4 regions of the Plantactinospora sp. B6F1 genome follow, and region 1 is predicted to be linked to each of the others. Evidence: riboswitches for the same ligand, from Rfam matches in the RefSeq annotation. Region 1 holds a riboswitch; each other region holds the start of a gene.
What was found. A riboswitch is a leader RNA that binds a small molecule or an ion and turns the genes downstream of it on or off. The one in region 1 is predicted to bind cyclic di-AMP.
Positions count from the first base shown of each region.

Region 2: it holds a riboswitch for cyclic di-AMP, as region 1 does, so the genes downstream of both, ABNF97_RS16845 (C39 family peptidase) here and ABNF97_RS12930 (VldE C-terminal domain-containing protein) in region 1, are expected to answer to the same signal.
Region 3: it holds a riboswitch for cyclic di-AMP, as region 1 does, so the genes downstream of both, ABNF97_RS03440 (NlpC/P60 family protein) here and ABNF97_RS12930 (VldE C-terminal domain-containing protein) in region 1, are expected to answer to the same signal.
Region 4: it holds a riboswitch for cyclic di-AMP, as region 1 does, so the genes downstream of both, ABNF97_RS09755 (VldE C-terminal domain-containing protein) here and ABNF97_RS12930 (VldE C-terminal domain-containing protein) in region 1, are expected to answer to the same signal.

Region 1 is NZ_JBEEAC010000007.1:221,419-229,538, forward strand. It holds gene ABNF97_RS12900 (CHAT domain-containing protein) at 1-2,353, opposite strand, end outside; gene ABNF97_RS12905 (hypothetical protein) at 2,380-3,009, shown strand; gene ABNF97_RS12910 (dihydrofolate reductase family protein) at 3,070-3,696, opposite strand; gene ABNF97_RS12915 (SRPBCC family protein) at 3,696-4,202, opposite strand; gene ABNF97_RS12920 (metalloregulator ArsR/SmtB family transcription factor) at 4,206-4,547, opposite strand; gene ABNF97_RS12925 (cation diffusion facilitator family transporter) at 4,782-5,696, shown strand; cyclic di-AMP (ydaO/yuaA leader) riboswitch at 5,947-6,074, shown strand; gene ABNF97_RS12930 (VldE C-terminal domain-containing protein) at 6,081-7,184, shown strand; gene ABNF97_RS12935 (cellulose binding domain-containing protein) at 7,320-8,120, opposite strand, start outside.
Region 2 is NZ_JBEEAC010000011.1:152,668-160,787, forward strand. It holds gene ABNF97_RS16825 (SDR family NAD(P)-dependent oxidoreductase) at 1-538, shown strand, start outside; gene ABNF97_RS16830 (CDP-glycerol glycerophosphotransferase family protein) at 612-2,312, shown strand; gene ABNF97_RS16835 (GNAT family N-acetyltransferase) at 2,344-3,144, shown strand; gene ABNF97_RS16840 (DUF2231 domain-containing protein) at 3,350-3,883, shown strand; gene ABNF97_RS16845 (C39 family peptidase) at 4,017-4,889, opposite strand; cyclic di-AMP (ydaO/yuaA leader) riboswitch at 5,342-5,483, opposite strand; gene mdlC (benzoylformate decarboxylase) at 5,739-7,343, shown strand; gene ABNF97_RS16855 (hypothetical protein) at 7,733-8,120, shown strand, end outside.
Region 3 is NZ_JBEEAC010000002.1:63,607-69,123, forward strand. It holds gene ABNF97_RS03425 (zinc metalloprotease) at 1-694, shown strand, start outside; gene ABNF97_RS03430 (pyridoxamine 5'-phosphate oxidase family protein) at 696-1,265, opposite strand; gene dcd (dCTP deaminase) at 1,376-1,954, shown strand; gene ABNF97_RS03440 (NlpC/P60 family protein) at 2,050-3,087, opposite strand; cyclic di-AMP (ydaO/yuaA leader) riboswitch at 3,100-3,240, opposite strand; gene ABNF97_RS03445 (N-acetylmuramoyl-L-alanine amidase) at 3,531-5,517, shown strand, end outside.
Region 4 is NZ_JBEEAC010000005.1:97,527-105,646, forward strand. It holds gene ABNF97_RS09745 (HAD family hydrolase) at 1-572, shown strand, start outside; gene ABNF97_RS09750 (glycosyl hydrolase family 65 domain-containing protein) at 589-2,964, shown strand; gene ABNF97_RS09755 (VldE C-terminal domain-containing protein) at 2,988-4,016, opposite strand; cyclic di-AMP (ydaO/yuaA leader) riboswitch at 4,020-4,150, opposite strand; gene ABNF97_RS09760 (phospholipase D-like domain-containing protein) at 4,382-7,024, shown strand; gene ABNF97_RS09765 (cupin domain-containing protein) at 7,115-7,579, opposite strand; gene ABNF97_RS09770 (Rrf2 family transcriptional regulator) at 7,691-8,120, shown strand, end outside.

The DNA.
Region 1 (8,120 bases):
CCACGTTGACGAGTACCACGGCACCGCCGGCCGCTGCGCTCTGCAGTTCGGCGATCCGGGGCGGTACCAGGAAGTCGGCGAACTCGGGAAGCTCGCGGATCCGGTGCAGCAGTTGGTCCCAGCGGTCGGCGAGGTGGCGCGGCGGCCGCCGCAGCGCCGGCGCGCCGGTGAGGTCGTGCAGGCGGCCGTCGATCCGCGACTGGGTGTCCAGCTCGGCCACGAGTTTCGTGAACTCCTCGGCGAGGTCGGGAGCGGAGCGCGAGAGTTCGGCTACGTCTATGCGGGCGCTCAGCTGGTTGGACAGCAGGATGCCGCGGCCAAGCTCGGCAAGCTCGACAGCACCCGCCACGTCACCGACCGCGAGGAGAGTCGCCGTGGCCTCGCCAACCAGACCCCAGCTGTGGCTGAGCTGGTGTTCCTGGTCGGACCATGCCAGGCCCTGAGGTGCGCACAGGGGCAGCAGCTCGACCGCTCCGCGCCACATCGCCGCTGCCTCGGTGAGCATGCCGGCCCGCAGAGCCAGGCGGCCGATATTCGTCCGGGCACTCGCCTGCGCCGTCGGTGTCGTATCTGTGGTGGTGCCGACCGCCTCAACGAGTCGCCGCACCACGCCTGCCCGACGCTCCGGATCGACTGCCTCTTCCTGGTAGGCGACCGCGAGGTTCTGCAGACGCCCCAGGAAGACCGGCGAGTCCGGCCTGGTCGCCGCCGCCGCCCGCTCGACGAGGTCGATCGCCTTGTCCAGGTCGGTGTGACCGGACTCCTCGCCCGTGCAAGCGGCTAGCCGGTGCCGATGCAGCAGGGCTCCGGCAAGGGAGTCGGCGAAGTGAGCCCACCGTGGGTCAGCCTCGTCGGTGCCGTCGAGCGCCTGCCGGCTGTATCCGGCACTCGCGTCCAGATCGGCGGGATCGCCACCGCTCAGGTAGCGCCGCAGCAGGTACCCGCTGAGGTTGGACTGTATCTGCCGTTGCTCGGTGTGCCTGATGCCGGCGATCGCGAGGGCACGTTCACCCAGTTCCACGGCGGTGTTCAGGTCTTCCAGCTCTCGGAAGCGTGCGAAGCGTTCGGAGTAGGCGTTGGCGAGACCTTCCAGTCGTGAGACAAGCTCGGGATGACCGTCGGGCAGCGCCCGGACGGCACGGTGACCGAGCTGGACGGCGTGGTCCAGGTCGCCCTGCGCGCCGAATCGCTCGAACCGTTTCAGGTACATCCTGGAGAGGTTCGCAACGCAGGTGCCGCGTTGTTGGCTGGTCAAACCGCCATGTGCCAGCGCTTCCTCACCGATCTCGATACTCGCGTCCAGGTCGCGGTGGTCACCGAGGTGTTCGTAGCGTTGGACGTAGGAAACGGCGAGATTGACCAGCGCTGTGCCTTGATAGTGGGCAGGAGCGCGTCGCCGTGACTCCTGCGCCAGTTCGACGTACCTACGCAGGTCGGCGGCGTCGCCGGCCAGGTTGAACCGAGCTCGAAACGCCAGACCCCGCTTGTAGAGCAGCTCCGCGTAGTCCCGGTCGTGCTCGCCAGCGATCTCCAGCGCCCTGCCCGCACGGTCGATGGCACTGTGCACATCCGCCGAGCGGCCAGTCGCCTCGTACCGCTCCAGATAGTCGAAGCTGAGGTTGGACAGGTTTCGGGCCAGCATGTCGACGCGCCGACCATCGACCACGACCGCCTCCCGGCACGTGATGGCCGCGTCGAGGTCACCGACGTCACCAACCCGCTCGTACCGTCGCTCGTACCCCGCAGCCGCCAGCTCGTGCAGAAGTGGCCGATGGGAGTTTGCGGCGTCGGCCACTTCCAGACCGTGTTCGGCATGCCGGATCTGCGCGTCCGCATCGGCTGGTGCCGGGTTGAGGTCGGCGCGACACTGGTGCGCGTAGGCAAGCCGGGCCAGCACCAGCGGCGTCGCCGGCGCCACCGCCAGGGCCTGCTCGCAGCACCGGACGGTGGCGTCGAGGTCGGACGGATCGCCCACGGCTTCGAACCGCACGATGTAGTGCTCCGCCAGCCGGCTGTACGCCACACCGCGTTGCGGATCGTCCGCAGGCAGAGCCACCACGGCTTGCGCACCGAAAGCAACAGCCGCCTCGATGTCAGCGGGAACGCTCGTCAGACTGAACCGAAGCCCGAATGCCTCACCGAGGACACCCAGGTAGATCCCTCGATGGGGATGGTCGGCCGCGACGTGCGGCAGCCCCCGCTCGAGCACGTCGATGGCCGCGCTGAGACCTGACACGTCGCCGGCCGCGGCGTAGACCGCGCTGGCCGCCTTGCTGAGCCGATCATGCAACTCGATGCTGTCGGGCGCGGCGGCGGCCCCCTGCCCCCGCGCTCTCCTCTTCCACCGCACCACACCAGACTTACACTAGAGTTCGATGTATGAGTGACCGGCGGCGCGAGTCACACTGGCGTGCGGAGCTGATGTCCTCCCTCGACCAGCTTTCCTCCTTGCGAGACGAGCTGCGTGGCAGCGAAAACGGCCTCGATCCCGAGTTGATCGCGGAAGCGGATGAGCTGTTGTCCAGGGCGCGCCGGGCGGCCGACGCACTCGCGCCGCTTTATCCGGTGCTTGACGCCGACGCGATCAAGGACTCCGGCCCACGTGGGTTGGATCCACTGACAGTTGTCTCGACCGTCGGCATCACCACCATCCTTCTACCCTTCGTGCAGAGCCTGATCGAAAACGCGGGCAACGACGCGTACCGCGCGCTGACCCAGCTCGTCCGCCGGCTCCGGGCACGCAAGCAGTCCGAGGCAGGCGCGGCGGAGCAACCGGATCCAGAGCGCATCATGCTGGGCGACCGCGAGACCGACGTACGCGTCGTCATCGACGCCCGGGTCGACGAGACCGCGCTCGCCGCCCTGCAGAAAATCGACCTCTCCGGCGGCTCACTGCGCGCGGCCACACTCCGCTGGAACCCGGAGACGAAGGCATGGGAGCCCGAGCCCGTACGCCGGCCAGTGAACCTATGGCTGCCCGGAGATCCACTCGACGAGGACTGGGGTTAGTCGTAGGCCCTGCCCACGCCTGGTGACGAATGGCTGTAGCACGATCTCCAGGTGTCGAGGTCATTGCTGCCGTGGGTGCACGGCGTAGGTCAGGTGTGTCACCCGCGGCGATGACTCGGAGCGGACCTGTTCCAGTGCGACCCTGGCGGCGTCCACGCCCTCGAACAGGCGGATTCCGGAGCCGAACAGCACGGGTGAGAGCGCGATCGAGAACTCGTCGATCAGGCCGGCGTTCACGTACTCCAGGATCGTCGCGCCGCCGCCCGCGATGCGGACGTCGCGGTCGCCGGCGGCCTCACGGGCCCGGTCGAGCGCGGTCTCGATGCCGTCGTTGACGAAGTGGAAGGTGGTACCGCCGGGCCGCTCCCAGGGGTCACGCTTCTCGTGCGTCACCACGAAGACCGGCGTGTGGAACGGCGCCTCGGCCGGCCACATCTGCTCGCCGGCGTCGAACATGCGCTTGCCCATGACGCTCGCGCCGGTGCGCTCGAACGTCTCCCGCGCGATGTCGTTGTCGCGCCCCTCCTCGCCGCCCTCGCCGAGCTTCAGGTTCTCCCGGAAGAACCGCTGCGGGAAGATCCACGCCTGCAGTTCCATCCACTGTCGTCCCATCAGCTTCCCGCTGGACTCGGGTGCGATGAACCCGTCCAGCGACATCGACACGCTGAAGAAGACCTTCCCGGCCATCAGCCCTCCGCTCCCTTCCGAGCGATCTCGGTGACGTAGGCAGCCAGGTTGTCCAGGGTCTGCTGGCCGCCCTCGACCGCGTGGTACTTCTCGACCGCCTCGTCGCGCATCTCCTTGGTGGGGAAGACCGTGCGCATCTCGATCCGGGTCGCCGCCCCGTCGGGCGCGAACGTGAGGACCGACTCGAAGGCGTTCGGGTCGCCGCGGGACTCACCGTGCAGCAGCGTGATCCCCTCCGGCGGGACGATCTCGGTCCAGGTGATCCACTCCTGGTAGTCCGTCCCGTCCGGTCCGTGCATCACGAAGTCCCACTCCCCGCCGACGCGGAACTCGAAGGACCGCGTGGTGGTGGTGAACCCCTCCGGCCCCCACCAGCGCGACAGGTGCCGCACCTCGGTGAACGCCTCGAACACCAGCTCCCGCGGGGCGTCGATGACCCGGGAGACCACGATCTCCCGGTCGGCCGTCGCGGATCGCGCCGGCGTTTCCCGTCCCGTCGTACCCATCAGCTACTCCCCTTGCCTTGCCTTCTTCAGTTCCTGCACGTATGCGTCCAACCGGTCGAAGCTCTCGTTCCAGAACCGCTCGAACCCGCCGGTCCACTCGTGGACCGGTCGCAGCCCTCGGGCGTCCAGGCCGTAGAGGCGCTGCTTACCCGCTTTGCGGTCCCGCACCAACCCGACCTCCCGGAGCACCCGCAGGTGCTTGGACGCCCCCGGCTGGGTCATCCCCAGCTCCCGGGCCAGGTCGGTCACCGGCCACTCACCCGACCGCAGCAGCACCAGGATCTCCCGGCGCTGCGGCTCGGCGATCGCGTTGAAGACGTCCGACGTCGTCGCTGCTCGTGCCATGGCAGTCATCATATACCCATAAGGGAATGCGTCAAGTCACTGGCGGTCTGCCGGGCCCCGGGGGACCCCGACCGCGCCTCTGGCCCCGCGAGCGCCGGCCCCGCGAGCGCCGGGCGCCGGGCGCCGGCACCCTCGGTGCCGAGGGGTGGGCGTTCGGCGTCGCCTCTTCGATGGGACCGGCTCCCCCGACACCGCGTCGGCCGGCAGTATCGACAGCGGGGAAAGGAGAACGCGTTGGGAGGCGGGCACGACCACGGGGTGCCGCTGATCCGGGCGGCGCAGCGGCACCGGGGACGGCTGGTTGCCGCCTTCGTGCTGCTCGCCGTCCTGATGGTGGTGGAGACGGTCGCCGCACTGGTCACCGGCTCGCTCGCGCTGCTCTCCGACGCCGGGCACATGTTCACCGACGTGCTCGGGATCGGGATGGCACTGGCCGCGATCACGGCGGCCCGGCGGGTGGTCGGTGCCCCGCAGCGGACCTTCGGCCTGTACCGGCTGGAGGTGCTGGCCGCGCTGGCCAACGCGGTACTGCTGTCCGGGGTGGCGCTCTACGTACTGGTCGAGGCGGTACGCCGGTTCGCCGACCCGCCCCGGGTGGAGGCCGGCCCGATGCTCGCGGTGGCCGTACTCGGCCTGCTGGCCAACGCCGCCGCGTTCGGCCTGCTCCGACCCGGTGCGCAGGAGAGCATCAACCTGCGCGGCGCCTATCTCGAGGTGCTCGGGGACCTGCTCAACTCGGTGGGCGTGATCGTCGCCGCCGTGGTGATCATCCTGACCGGCTGGCGCTGGGCCGATCCGATCGTCGCCCTGGCGGTCGGGCTGTTCATTCTGCCCCGCACCTGGCGGCTCGGCCGGACCGCCGTACGCATCCTGGTGCAGGCCGCGCCGGAGCATCTCGACGTGGCGGCCGTAGGCACCCGGCTGGCGGCCGTGCCGGGGGTGTGTGACGTACACGACCTGCACGTCTGGACCCTCACCTCCGGGATGGAGGTGGCCTCGGCGCACCTGAGGCTGGACAGCGACGCGGAGGTCGGTACCGTACTCGCGGCGGCCCGGTCGGCGTTGCGCGAGGAGTTCGACATCTCGCACGCCACCCTTCAGGTCGAGCCGGACGCCGCGCTGGGCGGCTGCGGACCCACCGACTGGTAACCGGCCGCGACGCTGCGTGTCGGGGCGACCGGCCGGAAACTGTCGGAAATCCGCCCCCGGCAGGCGTAGAGGTTCACCGATAGTTAGCGGCATCTTAAGTTTCGCCCGCACGCTCGCTATTTTTGTCCGGATACATCCGTCTGAAGCAGGAGAATCGTGAATTCGACGGCAGCGACGCCACGTATCCCCGGACGACAACTGCCGGTAAGCTCGGCTCCGGTCTCCGCCGGGCGGCGCCCTCCGGCGCCTGCGGAGGCCGTCGCCTAATCGCACGCGCGAGCCGGGGAACCACGTACCAGGGGTGTATCCGCGCCAGCGGTAGGGATCTTCCGTCCCGAACCCGTCAGCTAACCCGGTCGGCGGCTGACGGAAGGACATTGTCATATGCCGTTCCTGGCACCCACCCGACAGGCTCCGGCGTCCGCGCGGAGCGCCACGAGACCGTCCCGGAAGGCCGCGACCACCGCGGCCATCGCCCTGGGCATGGTCCTCGCGGCACTCGGCGGCGCACCCGCCGCCGCGGCACCGGAGTACGCGACCGCCGCTGTGCTGGCCGCGGCACCCGGCGGGGACGACATCGACGGAGGCAGCGACAGCCTGCGCGAGCAACTCCAGGTCGCCAGCAAGGGCTACCTGAACGCCAAGAACAAGCTGAACAACTCCGTCAAGCGGCAGAAGGAACTGAACCAGCAGCTCGCCGCGCTGCGCACCGAGGTGGCGACCCGGGGTGAGCGGGTCGCCCGGATGGCCGACATGGCATACCGGACCGGCCGGCTCGGACAGGTCTCGGCCCTGCTCAACAGCGGATCTCCGACCAGCCTGGTGGACCGGGCCGCCGCACTCGACACCATCTCGGCGAACGAGAGCCGGGAGCTGCGCGGGCTGCGGGAGAGCCTGGACAAGGAGACCCAGGCCAAGGCGGCGCTCGACAAGGAGATCGCCGAGCAGCGCAAGCAGGTCGAGGTGATGGAGACCCGCAAGAAGCAGGCCGAGCGGGCGCTGGCGGCGGCAAACAACAGCGGCGGCGCCGGCGCGGGGATCAGCGGCAGTGGCGGCGGGTCGGCGCGGCCGGCACCCCGCAACGCCGACGGCTCCTTCCCGGACGAGTCGTGCAGTCAGAACGACCCGACCACCAGCGGCTGCATCACCCCGCGCACCCTGCACGCGCTGAAGCAGGCCCAGGCGGCCGGCTTCACCCGGTTCGTCTCCTGCTTCCGCAACGGAGGCAGCGGCGAGCATCCGAAGGGACAGGCGTGCGACTTCGCCGCCCAGAAGAACGGGTTCGGCGGGGTGGCCACCGGCGGCGACCGGACGTACGGCAACAACCTGGCGGCGTACTTCGTGCGCAACGCCGATCGACTCGGTGTGCTGTACGTGATCTGGTTCAAGCAGATCTGGCTGCCGAGCAGCGGTTGGAAGACGTACAACGGGGGCAACGGGGACCCGTCCAGCGACCACACCAACCACGTGCACCTGTCGATGCACTGATCGGCCGCACCCGCACACCGAACGAGAACCGCCGACACCGCCCGCCACCCCTGGGCAGTGCCGGCGGTTCTCCGTTCAGCGGCCGCCGGTTCTCAACTCAGCAGCCGGTCCTCAGCTCAGCAGCCGGCTCTCAGTTCAGCAGCCGATCCGGGACGAGCCGAGCGCCACGTCGTCGAACCAGAGCGTGTTCGCACCCTCGCCGTAGCTCTCCCAGCCCAGCCGCAGGTCGGTGAGGTTCGGCCGCCAGTTGGCCCGGTTGTACCACTGCCCGTCGACGTCGTGCGTGGGCGTACCGTCGGCGGTCAGCCCGGTCACCGCGGTGCCGTTTACCCAGGTGGAGAGCCGGCCCTGCGCGCCGTCCACCATGAACTCCAGGCAGGTCCACTGGTTGACCGGCAGCGGCGCGCTGAGCGCGACACCGTTCGGGCTCTGCTCCGGCAGGGTGGCGTCGTCGGAGGCCCGGTTCCACTGCAGGGCGCCGTTCTGCCCGCCCATCCGCAGGTCACGGTTGCCGTCGGCGGCGTCCCGCATAGCCAGGAAGGTCACGTGCGAGGTCGGCAGCGCGGTGGTGTGCCGTACCCAGAGTCGGGCGTAGCGCACCGGTCCGACGCTGCCGAGATCCCGGGTGGAGCCGACGAAGACGTGGTTGCAGTAGCCGACGGCGCCGTTGATGCGTACCGAGCGGGTGCCCTGGTGCGCGACCGAGGTGTCGATGCTGGCGGTGCCGCTGCCCGAGCAGTCCGGGTAGCTGACACTCCAGTCGCCGGAGGGCGACGTACCGGTCTGGTTCTCGAAACCGTCGCAGATTGCCGCCGTACCGCAGCCGCTCGGCGGCGGCGTGCTGGGCGGGACGGTCGGCGACGGCGTCACCGTGGGCGGTGCGCTGGTGGGCGGCGTCGTCGGCGGCGCGGTCGTCGGCGGTACGGTGCTGGGCGG
Region 2 (8,120 bases), on a different contig from region 1:
GACCCGGGGCCAACTGCTGCTTTACACCTCCAGCTCCTACACCCGGGGCCGGGCCCGGTACGCCCTCTACTCCGCCACCAAGGCGGCCGTGGTCAACCTCACCCAGGCGCTCGCCGACGAGTGGTCCGAGTTCGGCGTACGGGTGAACTGCGTCAACCCGGAGCGGACCGCGACCCCGATGCGGACCCGGGCGTTCGGGGAGGAACCGGAGCACACCCTGCTGGCGGCCGACACGGTGGCACGGGTCTCGCTGGACGTGCTGCTCTCCGGGCTGACCGGCCAGGTGGTCGACGTCCGCCGCTCCCCCGGCGCCCCCCCGGCGGAGGCCGCGGGACAGTCTGTCGAGCCGGGCGGCGTCGAGACCGGCCGCCGGTCCGCCGGGCCGGACGGCAGCGACTCCGGCGGCCGGTCCGCCGCACCCGACGGCAGCGACTCCGGCCGCCGGTCGGACGGTTCGGGCCGGGAGCCCGGACCCGACCGGATCGGCCGACAACGCTCCACGGAACTGGTGCCGCCGCCCCGGGTCGGCACCGCCTAGCCGGGTCCGCACCTCCGAGATCACCGTCCGGCGACGATCACCCCTCCGGCGGTCCGTCCCAGGAAGGAAGCGCATGCGTGGCGATCTGGTCAGGAAACTGACCGTCCGGTGTCTGAGCGCCGGCCTGGCCGTGCTGTCCTTCCTGGTCCTCGCCCTCACCTCGGCCGAGCTGCCGGGCCTCGCCCTGGCGGCGGCCGGTGCCGTCGCGGTCTGGCTGGAGCGCCGGGTCAACCCGCGCGCCGACCTGGTCGCCGAGCCGGTCCTGCTGATCGCCGGGATCCTGGTCGGGTACGCCCACCGGGTCCCCGAGGCCGGATGGAACTCCGTGGCGTTGGCGCTCACCGGGGTGGCCCTGCTCGGGCTGACCCTGACCGAGCGGCCGCTGCGGGACGCCGCCGAGCTGGAGGTGCGCTCGGCCAACCTCGGCGTACGGTCGTCGCCGCTGCTCGTCGCCGACCGGCTCGGGCCGGCGGTCCTGGTCCTGCTGGTGGTACTCGCCGGAATGGCGGCGCTGACCCTGCCGGTCTGGCCCGCTCTGGTCCTCACCGTGCTGGTCGGCGCGGCCGCCACGGTCGGTGCGGTGGGGCCGATCGCACTGCGCCGGCTGCGTCCCTCCGGCGGGCAGAGCGCGGTCACCCACGCGCTCCGCCGGCACCAGCCGGAGTTCCTGCTCTACTTCTCCGCACCGCCCGGCTCGGAATACCAGGTCATGATGTGGCTGCCGTACCTGGAGCGGATCGGGCGGCCGTTCATGGTGCTGCTCCGGGAGCCGAACTTCCTGCCGGCGATCTCCGCCGCCACCAGTGCGCCGGTGGTGGTCTGCCCGACACCACGCTCGATCGACGAGGCGATCGTGCCGAGCCTGCGAGTGGCGTTCTATGTCAACCACGGCGCCAAGAACAGCCACTGCATCCGCTTCGCGCATCTCACGCACATCCAGTTGCACCACGGCGACAGCGACAAGGCGCCGAGCGCCAACCCGGTCTCCGCGATCTTCGATCGGATCTTCGTGGCCGGGCAGGCGGCGATCGACCGGTACGCCCGCAACGGCGTGACCATCCCCCGGGAGAAGTTCGCCATCGTCGGCCGGCCGCAGGTGGAGTCGATCGCGGTGCGCCGGGAACCGATCCGGGACCGGGCCGACAAGGTGGTGCTCTACACGCCCACCTGGACCGGTCACAACGCCGACGTCGACCACTGCTCGCTGCCGGTCGGCGAGACCCTGGTTCGCGGGCTGCTGGACCGGGGTGTGACGGTGATCCTGCGGGCCCACCCCTACACCTCGCAGAACCCGGCCTCGGCCCGGCAACTCGCCCGGATCGAGCAACTCCTCGCCGAGCACCGGACCAGCACGGGGCGGCAGCACGTCTTCGGCGCCGACGCGGCGAAGAAGATGACCCTGGTCGACTGCGTCAACGCCTCCGACGCGCTGGTCTCGGACGTCTCCGCGGTGATCTCCGACTACCTCTACTCCGGCAAGCCGTACGCGGTCACGGACCGGGTCGGTGAGGGTGACCGGTTCGTCGAGGGGTTCCCGCTGGCCGGCTCGGGGTACGTGCTGGACTCGCAGATGTCCAACCTGGACGACGTACTGGACCGGCTGCTGGGCAGCGATCCGCTGGCCGAGGTCCGGTGGCAGACCCGTACCCGCTATCTCGGCGACTTCCCGGAGCAGCGCTACGCCGACGGGTTCCTGGAGGAGGCCCGCCGGCAGGTGGACGGCGCCAGGGCGGCCCGCCCGGTGCCGTCGCCCCGCCCCGCACCGGTCTCCTGAGGTCGATCGACGGCTGTGCCATGATGCGTCGGTGACGACGATCAGGACCAGTCAGGACCGGAACGAACTGGCCGACCTGCTGCGCCGCGATCCCCACCTGCACGCGTACGAACTCGGCGACCTCGACGACTTCTACTGGCCGTACACCACCTGGTACCGGTACGACGACGCGGTGGCGCTGCTCTACCGGGGCGGGCCCACCCCGGTACTGCTGGCGCTGCACCGCTCGCCAGCGGTGCTGACCGAACTGCTCACCGGTCTCCTCCCGCTGCTGCCCCGGCACTTCGAGGCACACCTCTCCCCCGGCGGCGCGGCGGTGCTGTCCCGGAAGTACCCGGTCAGGTCGCGCGGGTTGCACCTGAAGATGGCGCTCACCGACCCGGACCGGCTGGCTCGGGTGGCGCCCGGCGGCGAGGTGCTCACCGAGGCCGACCTACCGGAGCTGACCGCGCTCTACCGGGCGGCCTACCCGGGGAACTGGTTCGACCCCCGGATGGTCGAGACCGGGCACTACGTGGGGCTGCGCCGCGACGGCGAACTGATTGCCGTCGCCGGGGTGCACGTCTGGTCGCCCCGTTACCGGGTGGCCGCGCTGGGCAACGTGACGACGGCTCCGGCGTACCGGGGACAGGGGTTGGCCAGCACGGTGGTGGCGACACTCTGCCGGCGGCTGCTGGAAACCGTCGACACGGTGGCGTTGAACGTCGTCGCGGAGAACACCGCCGCCTACAAGCTGTACGACCGGCTCGGCTTCAGCCCGATCGCCGAGTACGCCGAGTACACCGTCGGCGAGCCGGCACCCACCCCCGAGGCGGATGTCCGTCCGCTGTGAACCGAACCGGCGATGAACCGGACCCCGGCACGTAGCGGTCCGACCCTTGTCAAGGGTCGACACCGCGGGCACCATGTCAACGTTCTCGAAAGCCGCCAGTCCGCCAGACGCCGGGCCGCCAGGCATCCGGGCCGGCTGTCCGCCCCGTCCATACGTCTGCCGTCCATCCCTGTCTTCGCAGCCGATCTGTCGCCGAGGAGCGCCGGTGCTTGAGGAGTTCATGGGCATTCCCGCCCACCCCTTCCTGGTCCATCTCGCGGTGGTGTTCGTGCCACTGCTCGCCCTGACCACGGTCGGGTACGCGTTCGTCCCGTTCGTCCGCCCGCACCTGCGTTGGGTGCTGGGACTGCTCGCCGTCGCCACCCCGCTGGCCGCGCTGATGGCCAAGCTCTCCGGTGACCGGTTCCTCGCCCGGCTGGAGTCCCGCAACCGGGTCAGCCCGGAGTACGTCCCGCGGCTGGCGGAGCACCAGGACCTCGGTACCAACACCCTGTTCGCGACGATCGCGCTCGGGGTGCTGGCCCTGGCGCTGGTCGTCCTCGTCAAGCCCCGCGGCGCCGCCGCGGCGCCGACCGGTGGGGCGGACGGGGACGGCGCAGCCGGCACGACTGCCAAGGGGGCGCCGATGCTGCTGACGCTGGTGCTCGCTGTGCTGTCCCTGGCGGCGGCGGGGATCGCCCTCTACTACGTGTTCCGCACCGGCGACACGGGCGCCCAGGCGGTGTGGGAGGGCCAGTGATCAACCCCTGATCGCGGGCCTGGTCGCGCCCCGAAGAGGACGCCGGCCCGCCCCACATCCCGGTCGGCACGGGTCGTCCGGGTGGGTGGGGCGGGCCGGCGTCTGGGTTGTCGCTACCGGCGGGCGGGGGGGGTCAGGACGAGTAGCCCCGGGTGGCCACCCAGTTCGCCAGGTCGATGGTGGTCATCCAGTAGTGGCTGTCCGCGCCCGGGATGGCCGGGTCGGCGATCTTCACGGTACGACCGTCGTCGCGGTAGCCGACCACGGTCACGTAGTGCCCGCCGGGGTAGCTGTGCCAGCCGCCCGCGAGGTCGGTGGCCGAGCCGGCGATGTTGACGACCACGGCGTGCCCGCTGGTGACGGCGCGCACCACGTCCGCCTGGAGTTGGTCCATCTGGGCCGGGGTGGCGGCGCCACCGGGGATCGCGGTGGTGCGGTAGACATCGGTCCCAATGATCTTGTTCAGCACCCGGGTGGTGTCATGGGCCGAGTTCGTGCCGCTCATCGTGGTGCCGAGGTCGGCGGCGACCGCGTCCTGGCTCGGCTGCTTGTCCCGGACGGTCAGCGCGATCCGGGTGGCGGCCGGGCCGCAGTACCAGCCGTTGATCTGGGCCTGGAACCGGTAGTCCAGCAGCTTCGACTCGGGTGGCGCCGGTGGCTTGCTCGGGCTGCTGACCGGGGCGGCCCTGGTCGCCTTGCTGGCCGCCGGGGCGGGCTCGGTGGTCGCCGGCTGCGACGGGGTCGCCGGCTTGGTGGTTGCCGGGGCGGTGCTGTCCGGGCTGGTGCCGCCCGGGGCGGCGGTGGCGGCTCCGGCCTGTCCCGCCGCCGGGCTGCCGTGATCGGCGACGGCGACGGTCGAGGTCTGCGGGCTCTCCGTCGAGCCGGTCGAGGTCAGGACGACTCCGGTGGACGCGGCTGCGGCGAGCACCGCGGCCGAGGCGAGCGCGAGCCGGTTGCGCCGGCCCGACATGGCGGTCCTGAACCGTCCGTTAATCGCGTGCTTCAACGTTTCCTCCAGGGGAAATGCGCGTCACCCACACCGGGGGGCAAGGAATGACGTGGCGTTTCTGTCGCTGCCGGAATGTGCCGTGAAATCGCACGGAGTCGCACGGGGCGGCCCGCCGAGAAACGTTCGGCGGAACGGACCGATGGTGCGAGCGGACCGGTGGCACGCCGACCGGCGGTAGCGCCGCTTTCGGCGTACCTGTGGAATCAGCGGCACCACGATCCGTCGCCGCCGGCTGACGGCCTCAGCGGGAACTCTCGGCCAGCTGGCCGGCGGCCCCGCGGCGCCCGCGCGTCGACGACTTCGGCGGCACAGACCGCTATCGGGTCAGGTTCGGGTGCCGCCCGGGGACCGAGTGGTCCGGGACGGTCGCGGCGGCCGGGCGCGGGACCGCGACGCAGCGAGGGAACCGGGGGGACGGGCCAGGGCCCGGGTGGTGCGGCACGAACACGTACTCCTTCCGACACCGCCTACCGGGTTAGCTGACGGATTCGGGCGGGAAGGCCGCCCTACCACGGGCCAGCGGCTCGCGGATTCACCCCAGATAACTGTGGGTCCCCGGCTCGTTACCTAACGACTCGGCGGGTCTGCTCCGGTGTCACCAGATGGTGACCAAGGGGCCGGACCAGACGCGCCGAGATTACTGGCCGCCTTCTGCCGTTGCCAACCCTGCTGAACAGCGAAAACAGTGACCCAGAACGCGATTGGGACATCGCGCGGCCGGCCGCCGGGCCCCGAGCGACCAGCCAGATAAACCAGCATGATCATGTACGGGTGCGGTATGACGGAAATGACCGGCTTAGCCCGGTGGTCCGAGGATGGGACGAGGACTCCAGGAGGCTCCTTCCGATGACAACGGTGCACGAAGCGACCTACGACCTGCTCCGTTCCCTCGGCCTGACCACCCTGTTCGGCAACCCGGGCTCCACCGAGGAGCCATTCCTGAAGAACTTTCCGGCCGACTTCGCCTACGTTCTGGCCCTTCAGGAGGCCTCCGCGGTAGCGATGGCGGACGGCTACTCCCAGTCCAGCGGCCGGCCGGTGCACGTCAACCTGCACACCGCACCCGGCACCGGAAACGGCATGGGGAGCCTGGTCACCGCCTGGCACAACAAGACACCAATGATCGTGACCGCCGGCCAGCAGACCCGGACGATGAACCTGTCCGAGCCGATGCTGACGAATGTGCGTCCGACCCAACTCCCCGAGCCGTACGTCAAATGGAGCCACGAGCCGCTGCGCGCCCAGGACATCCCGGAGGCGTTCATGCGGGCATTCGCCACCGCCGTAGCTCCGCCGGCCGGCCCGGTGTACCTCTCCCTGCCGCTGGACGACTGGGACGAGCCTGCCACCGGCACCGCGCAGGTGCGCCGGGTGAGCACCCGGGTCGCTCCCGACCCAGCGGAGCTGGACCGGTTCGCCGAGATCCTGGCGGCCAGTCGGCACCCCATGCTGGTGATCGGGCCCGCGGTGGACCGGACCGGTGGCTGGGCCGAGGCGATCGCCCTCGCCGAACGGAGCCGAGCACCCGTCTGGCAGCCACCATTCGCGGACCGGGTCGGCTTTCCGCAGGACCACCCTCAGTTTCAGGGGCTGCTGCCGCCGGCCATCGGGCCACTGGCCGAGAAGCTGGTCGGCCACGACACCGTACTGGTGATCGGTGCCCCGGTGTTCCGTTACTACCCATACGTCCCCGGTCGACGGGGTTACCTGCCGGACGGCACCCGGCTGCTGCACATCACCGACGACCCGGCCGAGGCCGCCCGGGCACCGGTCGGCGACAGCCTGCTCGGGGACGTCGCGCTCGCCTGCGCCGGGCTGGCCGAGCGGCTGCCAGCAAGCGACCGACCGATGCCACCGCCCCGGGCCGCCGCGCCGGACGGAGCTGCCACGGGCCCCCCGCTCGACCCGGCAGCGCTCTTCGGCGCACTCGCCGCCGAGTGGCCGGCAGACGGCATCGTGGTCCCCGAATCCCCCTCCAACCTCAGCGTGCTGCACCGGCAACTGACCATCACCCGGCCGGGTTCGTACTTCAAGATGGCCAGCGGCGGCCTGGGCTTCGCGCTGCCGGCGGCGGTCGGCATCGCGCTCGCCCAGCGGGACATCCGACAGCACCGGCCGGTGGTGGCGGTGATCGGTGACGGCTCGTTCCAGTACTCCCCGCAGGCGCTCTGGACCGCCGCGCAGCATCGGCTGCCGATCGTCTTCGTGGTGCCGGTCAACCACGAGTACGGCGTGCTGAAGGCCTTCGCCGACCTGGAGGACGCACCGGGAGTCCCGGGGCTGGAACTCCCCGGACTGGACATTCCGGGCATCGCCCGCGGCTACGGCTGCACCGCTCACCAGGTGGAGTCGGTGGACGAGTTCCGGACGGCATTCCGGGCCGCCCTCGGCATCGAGAGCCCGACCGTGCTGGCCGTGCCGATCACCCGGGACGTCGCCCCGCTGCTCTGACCGCCGCCAGGTGTCACGGTCCGGTCGGCATATACGGTCAGTGGCTGATTGCCCGGGATCGGCAGGGCCTACCTCGACCCCACCGGGGCCCGGGCGGGAGTAATGATCGACTTCCCGGGCGCGGAATGTTGGCGGCCAGCGGGTCGTTACATTACGCGTACGGCTGAGTACCACCGCCCGTGACCTGGGCTGGTGGCCGAGCCCTCGGGAATGATCCGGGGCGCCCGGTCGTTACACATAGCGTTCGCCCGAGTACCGGCACCCCCCGGGCAGGTGTTCGGGCGTTCCTCGCTTGTCCCTGGAGACCTGTGGCGTCTCGGGACAGGTTTCTCCAATGACACCCCATCCCCCCGGTGGGGTGTTCATCCCCGATTGGAAGGAAGACCATCATGAACACCACCATGTTCAGCCGATGGCTCCCGGCCATCGAGCAGACCTCCCTGATCCGTAGGACCGCCCTGGGTGTGGCTGGTCTGGCCTTCGTCGGCGGTACCGTCGCCGGCCCGGCCGTCGCCGCGCAGGCCGCCCCCGAGCATGTCGGCTCCCCGGTGTCGCAGTCGGTCCTGGCCGACAAGGACGACAAGGGCGACAAGGGTGGCAAGGGCAAGGGCAAGAGCGACAAGCGTGCCAAGGACCGTAAGCCGTCGCGGGACAAGCTGGTACCGCACGGTGTGCAGGGCAAGCAGTCGAGGATCCCGCTGTCGGGTGAGCAGTCCGACAACGTCAGGGCGATCGTGAAGGCCACCAAGAACGCCGGCCTGGACGAACGGGCCGCGG
Region 3 (5,517 bases), on a different contig from region 1:
ACCGGGGAGGGGGTTCGGGATCACCGTCGACGTGGTGTTCCACGTGGTCAGCGAGAACCGGAGCAGGGCCGGCGGGAACATCCCGATGTCGATGATCCGCGCCCAGTTGAGGGTGCTCAACGACGCCTTCGGTGGGCGTACCGGTGGGGCCTGGACGCCGTTCCGCTTCAGGTTGAAGAAGGTGAACCGGGTGGTCAACCCGGCCTGGTATCCGATCGTGTCGGAGAGCCCGGCGGAGGCGCAGATGAAGCGTGGGCTGCGGGTCGGCGGCAAGCACACCCTGAACATCTACACCGGGTTGCTGGAGGACCAGCTACTCGGCTGGGCCACCTTCCCGAAGGGCGACCTCGACCCGTACGACGGGGTGGTGGTGCTCGCCGAGTCGCTGCCGGGCGGCACGGCGGCGCCGTACGACGCCGGTGACACGGCCATCCACGAGATCGGGCACTGGCTGAATCTCTACCACACCTTTCAGCAGGGCTGTGCGGGCCAGGGTGACCACGTCTTCGACACGCCCGCCGAGGCGGAACCGGCCTTCGGCTGCCCGGAGGGACGGGACTCCTGCCCGACGGGGCCGGGCCTCGACCCGGTCCACAATTTCATGGACTACTCCGTCGACGACTGCATGTACGAGTTCACGTACGGCCAGGTGTTCCGAATGCTGAAGGCGTGGAAGGCGTTCCGGGAGCCGTAGGTCAGGACGCCGGGACCGGCTGCTCTTCGACGGCCCGGCGCCGGCCGCGTCGCCTTGGGCCGGCGACGCTGCCCTCGGGTGCGGTGACGGCACCGGCCGGGTCGAGCCAGACCTGCACGGCGGGTCGCTCGGACCGCTCTCCGCCGGCGAGCGGGGTGGCGCCGTTGCTGCCGTGCCGGGCCACCATCGCCACGTCGACGGTGAACTCGAAGAGCCGCCAGTCGACCTGCGGCGCGGCCCGCAGGTTGCCGGCGAGCCGGTCCACCCGGGCCTGGTCGGTCACCGGCCGGGCCCGGCCGGCGACGTACGCCTCGTCGTCGCTCTCCTCGGGCGGAAACGAGTGCAGCGCGTAGCGCCCGTCCCGTTCGAGGTCGCGCCGCTTCGGGGAGTCGACGACGAAACAGAAGAGTCCCTCGTCGGTGATGACCGGGGACACCGGGTGCACCCGCGGCCCACCGTCGGCGCGCACGGTCGCCAGGTAGCCGAGACCCGGGCCGTACTGCTGGATGAGGACGCGGATCGCGTCGGCGAGTCGGGGCTCGTCAGAGGCGAATTCGGACCAGGATGCCATGCGTACATTCTATCGAACACATGTTCGATCACCTACCCCGATCCCACCCGCGTCCCACCCATCGGCGAGGTCGCGGCCGATCGCCGCCCTCGACTCGCTAAGGTGATCCGGTGCTGCTCTCCGACCACGACCTAGTGATCGAGATGAAGTCGGGCACGCTCGCGCTGGAGCCGTTCGATCCCGCGCTGGTGCAGCCGTCGAGCATCGACGTACGCCTGGACCGGCTCTTCCGGGTCTTCAACAACCACCTCTACACGCACATCGACCCGGCCGTGCAGCAGGACGACCTGACCTCGCTGGTCGACGTGCCGGACGGCGAGCCGTTCGTGCTGCACCCAGGCGAGTTCGTGCTCGCCTCGACGCTGGAGGTGATCTCCCTCGGCGATCAGCTCGCGGGCCGGTTGGAGGGCAAGTCGAGTCTGGGCCGGCTCGGCCTGCTCACCCACTCGACCGCGGGCTTCATCGATCCCGGATTCTCCGGACACGTCACGCTGGAGCTGTCGAACGTGGCCAACCTGCCGATCCGGCTCTGGCCGGGGATGAAGATCGGCCAGCTCTGCATCTTCCGGCTCTCGTCGCCGTCCGCGCACCCGTACGGATCGGCCGTCTACGGCTCGCGCTACCAGGGACAGCGCGGCCCCACCCCGAGCCGCTCCTGGCAGAACTGGCGCACCTGGCCCACCCACTGACGCCACGCCCGCGCCGGCCAACCCCGGATCGAACGGCAGAACCCCCGCCGCAGTCGCGCGACGGGGGTTCTGCCGTTGGCCTGGTCCGGGAGGCGTCAGCCCGGTCGACCGAAGCTGTGGATGTCGGTGCCCAGCCGCTTCATCTTGATCGGTTCGCCGGCCCGGGAGGCGTGCACGATCCAGCCGTCACCGACGTACATGCCGACGTGGCTCAGGTTGGCGTAGTAGAAGACGAGGTCACCGGGGCGTAGCGCGGAACGGCTGACCGACTTCACCGCGCCGCGCTGGGCGCGGGCGTTGTGCGGCAGCGAGACGCCGCCCTTGGCCCACGCGGCCAGGGTCAGGCCGGAGCAGTCGTACGAGCCGGGGCCGTCGGCACCCCACTTGTAGGGCTTGCCGATCTGGGCGCAGGCGAACTTGACCGCCTTGCCGGCCGCGCCTCCGGGGTAGGTGGCCGGGCAGGGCGCGGGCCGCAGCGGGCCGGCCGAGCCGTTCCCGTACGCCTGGATCCGCAGCTTCTGAAGCCGGTCGACCTCGGCGTCGATCTCCTTCTTCTTCGCCGCCAGTTCCGCCTCGGTCTTGGTCAGCTGGCTGACCAGCCGGTCCAGCGGGGCCTTCTGGGCGGCGTACTTCTCCTTGAGTGCGACGACCGCCTGCACCTCGCGCTGCTGCTGCCGCGCGAACTGGTCGAGCACCGAGAGCTGGCCGACCAGCGCGGTCGGCGACTTCGAGGTGAGCAGGGCGTTGACCGCCGAGGCCTTGTCACCCTTGTACGCCTGCACGGCGAAGTCGCTCACCCGGTTCATCGCGGCGTCGATCTGCGACTGGAGCGGGGCGATCTTCTTCTGCAGGGCGGCGGCCTGCTTCTTCTTCGCCGCCAGGTCCTGCCGGGTGGCGTTGTGCTTCTCGACGACCGGTTCCAGCTTGCGCCAGGCGGTGTCGATCTGCTGCTCGATCTCGGCCACCGTCGGCTCGGCGAGCGCCGGCGTCGTGCCGGTGAAGAGCACGGCGGCGCTGGCGAGTGCGGTGATCGCGATGGCGAGAATGGACCTTCGAGAGCGCGGTTTCGTGTCCCCGGAGTCGGTGGATGCCGACCGGAGGGATGACGACCGCAGCGGGGCAGGGGGAGCCACCGGGGTCCGTACTCCTTCTTCCGTAGCCCGCCTACCGGGTTAGCTGACGGGTTCGGGCGGGAAGATTGTCGCCCTACCGCGTTCGACGCGGATTCACCCCATGAAGCTCGGGTCCCCGGTTCGCTGAGTGTGACGATTCGGCGGTGTCGAGACGTCGCCGCCCGGCTAGGCGGCCTGCCGTCGGCTCGACGGTCCCCAACACTAGAGAAGGGTGTTATCCAAACGCAACCCCGTGATTGGAGTCGATTCGTTAGGTATTGGGGCCGTCGCTGACGGTGGGAAAGCCGTTCGGACCCCGCCGGGTCCGCCGGACACGCTCGGTATCCGTGGTGGAGTGGGTGAAAGATTTCTACATGGTGAGCAGCATGCTCGGCAGGTATTGACCGACAACGGTCCCGGGTGGAGGGTGATCATCAAGGCCACTCCCGGCTCATGGAGGTTCGATGCTTCCCACGACACACCCGCTGAGCAGGAAATTCGCGATCGGGGTCGCGATCGCCGGCGCCGCCGCGCTGCTGCCGGCCAGCCCCGCGCCAGCCGCCGTCGCGGCCCCCGACACCCGGCAACAGGAGTACGCCGCGGCGGCGGCCGAGTTCGGCGTACCCGAGAGCGTGCTGCTCGGCGTCTCCTATCTGGAATCCCGCTGGGACACCAACGCCGGCACGCCGAGCACCAGCGGCGGGTACGGCCCGATGCACCTCACCGACGTCGCCGGACTCGCCGCCGAGCCGGGGCATCCCGAACACGGCGAGGACCGGCGCGGCGACCCGGCCCGACCCGCCCGCCCCGCGACCGGACCCGCCGGCCCGCACGCCGACCGGACCGGCGCCCCACCCCCCGGCGGGCAGACCCTGGACGCCGCCGCCGCACTGACCGGAGCCGACGAGCACCTGCTCCGCGCCGAACCGGCGGCGAACATCCGGGGCGGGGCGGCGCTGCTGGCGTCGTACCAGCGGGCGCTGGCCGCACCGACGGGCCCGGCCAGCGACCCGGCGGCCTGGTACGGCGCGGTGGCCCGGTACGCCGGCAGCGACCGCGCGGACGCCGCCGCGGCCTTCGCCGACGAGGTGTACCGGACCATCGCCGAGGGCGCCAGCCGGACCACCGACGACGGCCACCGGATCACCCTGCCCGGCCGACCCGGGATCGTCCCGCAGCGCTCCTGGCTGGACCGGCTCGGCCTGCCCGGCCGGCCCCGCCCGGACGGGCTGGAGTGCCCCCGCGACATCTCCTGCGAGTGGATCCCCGCGCCCTACCAGGCGTTCGGGGACGGCGACTACGGCAACCACGACCTCTCCGACCGGCCCGGCCGGCAGAAGATCGAGTACATCGTCATCCACGACACCGAGGGCAGCTACGACACCACGCTGCGGCTGGTGCAGGATCCCACCTACGTGAGCTGGCAGTACACGCTCCGCTCGGCGGACGGGCACATCGCGCAGCATGTCAAGGGCAAGGACGTGGCCTGGCACGCCGGCAACTGGTACGTCAACGCCAAGGCGATCGGCCTCGAACACGAGGGCTTCGCCGCCCAGGGCACCTGGTACACCGAGGCGATGTACCGGACCTCGGCCAAGCTGGTCCGCTACCTCGCCGACCGGTACGACATCCCGCTGGACCGCCACCACATCATCGGGCACGACAACGTCCCCGGCATCCTGCCGGCGAACGTGCGCGGCATGCACTGGGACCCGGGCCCGTACTGGGACTGGTCGCACTACTTCGACCTGCTGAGGGCACCGCTGCGGGGCATCGGCATCCCGGCCGCCGGCCTGGTCACCATCGCCCCGGACTTCGCCACCAACCGGCCGGCCTTCACCGGCTGCGAGACCGCCGGGGTGCCCTGCCCGGCCCGGGGATCGTCGGCGGTGATCCTGCGTACCGCGCCGGCCGCCGACGCGCCGCTGGTCAACGACATCGCGCTGCGTCCGGACGGCACCCCGAACACGATGCACATCTCCGACCACGGCGCCCGGGCGTCGGCCGGGCAGACGTACGCGCTCGCCGGCCGGCAGGGCGACTGGACCGCGATCTGGTACCTCGGGCAGAAGGCGTGGTTCCACAACCCGAGGTCGAACCCGACCGCGAAGTGGACGCTCGGGCTGGTCGCGACCCCGAAGCCGGGCCGGGCGACGATTCCGGTGTACGGCAGGGCGTACCCGGAGGCGGACGCCTACCCGGCCGGCGTGCCGGTGCAGGCGGTCACGCCGTTGCAGTACACCCTCGCCGCCGGGCAGCGGTACGCCGTCGGCAACGTACTGCCCAGCGAGTACTACCGGGCCAGCACCTTCGACGGCTCGTCACCGGGTGACTGGACGGTGATCCGGGGCGACCTGCGGTACGTGCAGATCCAGTTCGGTCACCGGATCATGTTCGTGAACGCGGACGACGTACGCCTGCTGCCGTCGCCGGTCGGCGCACCGCGACAGG
Region 4 (8,120 bases), on a different contig from region 1:
TGCCGGAGGGCCAGCCGGACGACCCGCCGACCGTCGACACCGTCAACGGGGTGGGCAACCGCAAGAACGTCATCCTGCTCCAGCGGATCCACGACGACGGGGTGCTGCCGTACCAGGGATCGGTGGCCTACCTGCATGCCGCGCGGGCCGCCGGGCTGCGTCGGGCCGTCGTCTCGGCCAGCGCCAACGCCCGGGACGTGGTCGCGGCGGCCGGGCTCGAACCGCTGGTCGAGGCCCGGGTGGACGGCGTCGTCGCCCGACGGGAAGGGCTGCGCGGCAAGCCCTGGCCGGACACCTTCCTGGCCGGCGCCGCGCTGCTCGGGGTCCGCCCCGACCGGGCCGCGGTCTTCGAGGACGCGCTGGCCGGGGTCGCCGCGGGCCGGGCCGGCAACTTCGGTTTCGTGGTCGGGGTCGACCGGGTGGGCCAGGCCGACGCGCTACGCGAGCACGGCGCCGACATCGTGGTGCGCGACCTGTCCGAACTACTCCCCGAGGCGGATGGCGGCCACCCGGCGGCAGCCGGTCGGGGCGGTGCCGGAACGGCGGGGGCCGGGCCGGAGGTGGTCCGGTGACTGCGAGGAGGCGCCGATGATCCGGGAACGGGCCTATCCCGTCGAGCCCTGGCGGGTCCGGGAGACCCGGCTCGACCTGGACGTACTGGCCCAGTCCGAGTCGGTGTTCGCGCTCTCGAACGGGCACATCGGACTGCGCGGCAACCTGGACGAGGGCGAGCCGCACGGCCTGCCGGGGACGTACCTGAACTCCTTCTACGAGCTGCGGCCGCTGCCGTACGCGGAGGCGGGCTACGGCTTCCCCGAGTCCGGCCAGACGATCGTCAACGTCACCAACGGCAAGCCGATCCGGCTGCTCGTCGACGACGAGCCGTTCGACGTCCGCTACGGCGAACTGCTCAACCACGAGCGGGTGCTCGACCTGCGTGCCGGCACCCTGCAACGGTCGGTCGAGTGGCGCTCTCCGGCCGGGCGTACCGTGCGGATCTGCTCGACCCGGCTGGTCTCGTTCACCCAGCGTTCGGTAGCGGCGATCGAGTACCGGGTGGAGCCGGTGGACGGCCCGATGCGGCTGATCATCCAGTCGGAACTGGTCGCCAACGAGCAGCTTCCGGCGCAGAGCCGGGATCCCCGGGTGGCGGCGGTGCTGGAGTCGCCGTTGCAGTCCGAGGAGCACCTGGTGCACACCGACGGTGCGCTGATGATCCACCGCACCAAGGCGAGCGGACTGCGGGTGGCCGTCTCGATGAGCCACGAGGTGTACGGGCCGGAACGCAAGCTGGTCGGCACCGAGGCGTACGAGGACTGGGCCCGGACCACCGTCACCTCGGTGATCAAGCCGGGTGAGCAGCTTCGCCTGGTCAAGTTCGTCGCGTACGGCTGGTCGAGCCGCCGCTCCCGCCCGGCGCTGCGCGACCAGGTGGCGGCGGCGCTGGCCGGCGCCAAGTTCTCCGGCTGGGACGGGCTCTGCGCCGAGCAGCGCGGCTATCTCGACACCTTCTGGAACGACTCCGACGTGCAGCTCGAGGGTGACCCGGAGGTGCAGCAGGCGGTCCGGTTCGGACTCTTCCACGTGCTCCAGGCCGGCGCCCGCGCCGAACTGCGGCCGATCTCGGCGAAGGGGCTGACCGGGCCGGGGTACGACGGGCACGCGTTCTGGGACAGCGAGATGTTCGTGCTCCCGGTACTGACCTACACCCTGCCGTCGGCCGTCGACTCCGCGCTGCGCTGGCGGCACTCCACCCTGCACCTGGCCCAGGAGCGGGCCCGGACGCTGGGACTGCGCGGCGCCGCGTTCCCGTGGCGGACCATCCGGGGCCAGGAGACCTCGGCGTACTGGCCGGCCGGCACCGCCGGATTCCACATCGCCGCCGGCATCGCCGACGCGGTGCGTCGATACGTGCAGGCGACCGACGACGAGCAGTTCGAACGCGAGGTCGGGCTCGAACTGCTGGTGGAGACCGCGCGACTCTGGCGCTCGCTGGGGCACCACGACCGGCACGGCCGGTTCCACCTCGACGGGGTGACCGGGCCGGACGAGTACACGGCGGTGAAGAACGACAACGTCTACACCAACCTGATGGCCCAGCGGAATCTGCTGGCCGCCGCCGACGCCGCCGCCCGGCATCCCGAGGAGGCGTGGAAGCTCGGCGTCGACGACGAGGAGACGGCCGCCTGGCGGGACGCGGCGCACGACATGCACGTCCCGTACGACCGGGACCTGGGCGTGCACCCGCAGGTGGAGGGCTACACCCGCTTCCAGGAGTGGGACTTCGCCGGCACGCCGCCGGAGCAGTACCCGCTGCTGCTCAACTACCCCTACTTCGACCTCTACCGGAAACAGGTGATCAAGCAGGCCGACCTGGTGCTGGCGATGCACTGGCGCGGCGACGCGTTCACCGACGAGGAGAAGGCGGCCAACTTCACCTACTACGAGCGGCGTACCGTCCGCGACTCGTCGCTGTCGGCGTGCACCCAGGCGGTACTGGCCGCCGAGACCGGGCACCTCGAACTCGCGCACGACTATCTGGGCGAGGCGGCCCTGATGGACCTGCACGACCTGAACCAGAACACCCGGGACGGCGTGCACGTCGCCTCGCTGGGCGGGGCCTGGATCGCCCTGGTGGCCGGCTTCGGCGGGATGCGCGACCACACCCAGACGCTCTCCTTCGCCCCCCGGCTGCCGAGCCGGATCGACCGGCTGGAGTTCTCGCTCCGCTACCGGGGCGTGCACCTGCGGGTCGACGTACGGCGGGACGAGGCGACGTACTCGCTGCGCGACGGCGAGCAGGACGACGCCCTGGAGTTGCTGCACCACGGAGAGAAGGTCCGGATCAGCTGCGAGGAGTCGGCGACCCGGCCCATCCCGCCGGCCCGCCCGACCGGCCCGCAGCCGGCCCAGCCCGCCGGCCGCGCCCCGGCCCGCCGCACCCCGGAGAGCGAGCCGAGCTGACCCGCCCCGGGGGGCCGGCGGACCTAGATCAGTGACAGGTGTACGTGGTTGGTGTGGTCGCTGGACGGGTCGCCGTGCGCCCCGCCGTACGACTTCCAGCCGGTCGTCGGCAACCAGATCTGCCGGTACCAGATCACGTACAGCACACCGAGCCGGTCGGCGTTGCGGACGAAGAACGCGGCGAGGTTGTTGCCGTACATCCGGTCGGCACCCTTGGCGGCACCCCGGAAGCCGCCCTTCTCGGCGGAGAAGTCGCAGGCCCGCCCCTTCGGGTGCTCGTACGGGCCGCCGGAGCGGTAGCAGCCGGTGAACCGGGTGAAGCCGGCCCGGCGCGCCTCGGTGTAGGCGTGCAGGGTGCGCGGGGTGACGCAGCCCGTGGTGGTCGGGTCGGGCAGGCTGCACGACTGTGGTGGCCAGGAGCCGTCGGCGGCGCGTGGCGCCGGCCGGGCCACCGGTGACCTGGCGTTGACGAAGCCCCCGGTGGAGGCGCCACCGACCTGGGCCAGCGCCCGCTCGGCGGCCTGCTTCTGCCGCAGCATGATCGTGAGCTGCCGGCGCTCCTCGAGTACCTCGGCGTCCAGCGCCTGCTTCGCCCGGGTGGCCCGCTCCCGGGCCTGGTGCAGCCCGCGCAGCGCGTCGTTGTCCCGCAGGGCCACCGCCTCCAGGCCACGGGCGCGCTCCAGCAGTTCGTCGGCCGAGCCGCTGTGCAGCAGTACCATCACCGGGCCGATCCGGCCGGTCCGGTACGCCGCCCGGGCCACCTGTTCCACCCGGGGGCGCAGCTCCGCGATGCGTGCCTGCACCCGGCGGAGTTCGGCGGCGATCCTCGCCTGCCGAGCCTGGGCGTTGGCCAGCGCGTTCTTTGCCTGTAGGTAGCCTCGGCCGGTCGATTCGAGCAGGTCGCGCAGGAGCGGCGTGTCGCCCTCGTCGCCGAGGATGGCGGGGCTGTCCGCCTCCGCCACGCCGGGCCGGAGCGCCGCCCCGGTGAGCGCGCCGAACGTGGCGAGCAGGGCCAGGGCCAGCGGTAGCCGCCGACGTGTGGATCCGGTCATGCATGTCCCTCCGTCGCCCGCCTACCGAGTTAGCTGACGGGTTCGGGACGGAACAAGTCCCTACCGCGGTTGCGGACTCACCCCACCTACCTGGGTCCCCGGCTCACCCGAGAGTGATTCGGCGGCGGTCACGCCGGCGCGGAGGGGTGCGCCACCGGGCGAGACCGGGGTCAGCGTACCTGATCAACTGGGTCGAACAGGTGGATTTCGGAGTGATCCGGCGTGGAAATTGCCTCGGGGCGTGCCGGGAGGTACGTCGGCGGTGCCGGTGCGACGGACGGGCTGGAAATCGAGGGCGATCTTGGTAGCCTGATCCGCCGCCGGGCCCTCGGCGGCCTCCGTCGCCACCCCAGAGGGGAGTATCCATGCCTCGGCGTCTTCGATCGCTCCTGCTCGGCGTCATCGTCGCGGCCGGCTCGGGCATTCTGCCCGCCACCCCCGCCGCCGCCTCCGTCGCGACCGTCACCAGTGGTGACAGCACCGTGCTCTTCCTGCGGCCGAACCTCGACCCGGTGCCCGATTCGGTCTACGCGACCCCCGACCCCGGCCGGAACGGCGCGCGCTTCCTTCCCTACCAGACCCCCGGGCTCCGGGATCAGATCGCCGACCTGGTCGCGCTCGCCGCCCCCGGCTCCACCGTGTACGGATCGCTCTACACCTTTTCCGACCAGGGAATCACCGACAACCTGCTGGCGGCGCACGCCCGCGGCGTCAGCGTACGGCTCATCGTCGAGGCCTGCACCAGCGGCACCACCGCGTCCTGCGGGGCGCTGTCCAACCAGGTGAACCGACTCGTCACCGAGCTGGGCAGCTACCGTGTCGGCGCAGGCGGATCCTGGACCTGGCAGTGCCGCATCTCCTGCTCGTCCGGCGGGACCGGCATCAACCACAACAAGTTCTGGGTGTTCAGCGAGCTCTCCGACGGGCGTACCGACGTCACCGTGGTCAGTTCGGCGAACCCGACCAAGCCCCAGCAGCAGATGTGGCAGAACCAGGTGCGGGTCGACAACGACCCGGCGCTGGCCAGCGCTTTCCGCAGCTACGTCGGCCGGAAGCTCCAGGTCACCGGAACGGCGAAGTCGTACGAGCGCGGGCACGTCGACGCGGGCAGCACACGGCTCTGGTTCTCGCCACGCGAGTTGCCGAGCGCCAGCGAGAGCGCGACGATCGCGGAGTCGTTCAACCCGCAGAGCAGTCGCTCCGACATCGTTGCCGCCGCCATCGACGACGTGCAGTGCTCGACCGGCAGCTCCGACGACATCATCCGGATGGCCATGTGGGGTTTCCGGGCCGCCCGGCCCGAGGTGATCGACGCGTTGGGTGACAAGCAGGCTGCCGGATGCACCGTCGAGGTGGCCACCGGCGAGCACCAGGACGCGTTGCCCGGCCTGACCGCACGCGGCATCGGTGTCTACGCGATGGATCCCGGCGGATGCCGGCAGTCGTTCTTCACCGTCGAGGCCGGGGTCAACGGCGAATGCTCCGACGGCAGCATCCACTCCAAGTACCTCCTGGTCCAGGGTGTGTCCCGCAAGGACAACCAGCCGCACCGGTACGTCTACACCGGCACCCAGAACCTCACCAACGGCGCGTTGAAGAAGAACGACGAGACCTTCATGCGCCTGGACAACCCGGAAATCTACGACGGATTCGTCGCCGACTTCAACGCCATCAAGAACGCGGCGGTGACCATCTCTCCGGACCGGTACCCGAACGCCGGGTTCGCGACCGCGAACGCCGTGGCGACCGGTGACCAGTTCACCCCCGCGGTCGCCTCGATCCGCGACTCCGCCGGCCGGAACGTCACCGTGTCCGCGTTCGCCTCCGGCACGGCGAGCGGGCTGAACAACGAGATCCGGCTGGGCCGGTTCGTCGACGGAGTCCGCCGGTCCGAGGTGGTCGTGCGGACCGGAGGCAGCACCAGATGGAACTACCGCACTCCGGATGTGGGCCTCGCCAGCACCGGTGACGCGGTGGTGACCTGGGCCGACGACAGCAACGGCAACGGCGGGTACGAGATCCGCGCCCGCCGGGTTCGCCCGGACGGCACCTTGGGCCCGGTGGTCAACGTGAACTCGATCGCCGACGGTGACCAGAGCGAGCCGTCGATCGCGGTCCTGCCGGACGGGCGGTACGCCGTGACCTGGCAGGACGTTTCGACGGCCGGTGCAAGCTCCATCCGGTACGCCTCGTTCTCGGCGTCCGACGCCCGGCTCTCCCCGCTGACCGGCGGCTACGACGCCCCGGTCCAGGCCGTGCCCGGTGGCACCTACCGCAAGCCGGACGTGGCCGTCACCTCGGCCGGCACGGTGGCCATCGCCTGGGAGGACGACGAGGACGGCAACGGCGGGTACAGCATCCGGGCCAAGACCGGCACCCTGGCGGGCGCCTTCGGCGGCACCGTGGCGGTGCACACCGGATCGCTCTCCGACGGTCAGCAGCGCGATCCGGCGGTGGCCGTCGCGGAGTCCGGCACCTGGTACGTCGCCTGGTACGACGGGCACACCGGCCGGACCGGCTATGACGGCAACCCGCAGTCACAGATCTACGTACGCGGATTCACCGGCTCCACGGCCGCCTTCGCGCCCCGGACCATCAGCGGCCCGATCCACCGGTGGAGTACCGGTGCCAACGGCGCCTACCAGGTCATCACCCAGACTCCGTACCAGTCCGACCGGGTGGGCCGGCAGGCGCGTCCGGACATCGCGGTGGACGGCTCGGGCAACGCCGTGGTCACCTGGCAGGAGAGCGGCCAGGTGACCGGACTGACCAGTGCCAGCAGCGGCACCGAGGTCTGGGCCCGGGGAATCGGTCCGGACGGGACGAACGGCAACACGTTTCCGGAGAGCCGGCTGAGCGTCTTCACGGCGAACCGCCAGGACCAGCCGGCGATCGGGATGGACCCGACCGGGATGTTCACGGTCGTCTACGCCGATGACTGGGACGGCAACGGCGGTACCCAACTGAAGATCCGGTACGGCCTGCGCAACTGCGCCCAGACCTGCTGACCGTCGGTAGGCCCGGTAGCGACGCGACACCGGGCCGGGCGGTCATCTGCGGCCGCCCGGCCCATCCACCGGGGCCATCTGAGGTCGTGGTCAGCCGCGTGCCGCCCACACCGGGCTCTCCACGTAGTGGTTGTCGTAGCGGTCCTGGGTTTCGCCGACCTCCTGCCAGGTGGCTTCGCCCTGGTGCACCCGGTCGAGGAGGCGGTAGTAGTCGAACCGGGGCTTGCCAGGGGTGATCACGACGAGGAAGTCGGCGTCCTGACCGGCGGCGGGGGCGAAGGCGTGCGGGGTGTTTGGCGGAACGAAGAGCGTGTCTCCCTTGTGCAGGGTGTGCAGCTCGTCGCCGACGAGCATTTCGAGGGCGCCGTCGAGCACGAAGAACAGTTCGCCGGAGCGGGTGTGCAGGTGCGGTGGTGCGCCGTCGGTGCCGCTCCTGAGCAGGGTGCGGTTGCTGGTCAGGGTGCCGCCGGTGTGCTCGGGGTCGAGTAGCAGGGTGATCACGCTGGTCGGGTCGCTCTCCAGAACCTCGGCTTCGGCTGCGCGTACCAGGGTCATTGTCGGCTCCTTCGTTGCTTCGCTGATTCCTGGACACTACGAGTCCAGGATTGGTGTGCGCTAGCGATCATGACCGGCGTCACAGTTTCTGGACATGTAGAGTCCAGAACTATGCGGATGAGTCAGGGCGTCGAATGGGCCCTCCACACGTGCCTCAACCTGAGCTGGCTGGACGACCCGGTGCCGACCGGCACGCTCGCGGCGTTCTACGAGCTACCGCCGGCATACCTGAACAAGCAGCTCCAGGCCCTGGTCCGGGCCGGGATCCTGACCTCGACCTCGGGGCCTCGCGGGGGCTTCCGGTTGGCCCGGGCCCCGGAGGAGGTCTCCCTGCTGGACATCGTCGCCGCGATCGAGGGCCCGGAGGAGCTGTTCCGGTGCGACCAGATCCTCCGCAAGGGGCCGGGGGAGCATGCCGGCGTCGACTATCGGCAGTCCTGCGCGTTCGCCCAGGCGATGCGTGGCGCCGAGCTGGCCTGGCGACGGGAGCTGGCCGGTAAGAGCGTGGCGGACGTCCGGGCCGACGTCGAGCGCGGGCAGC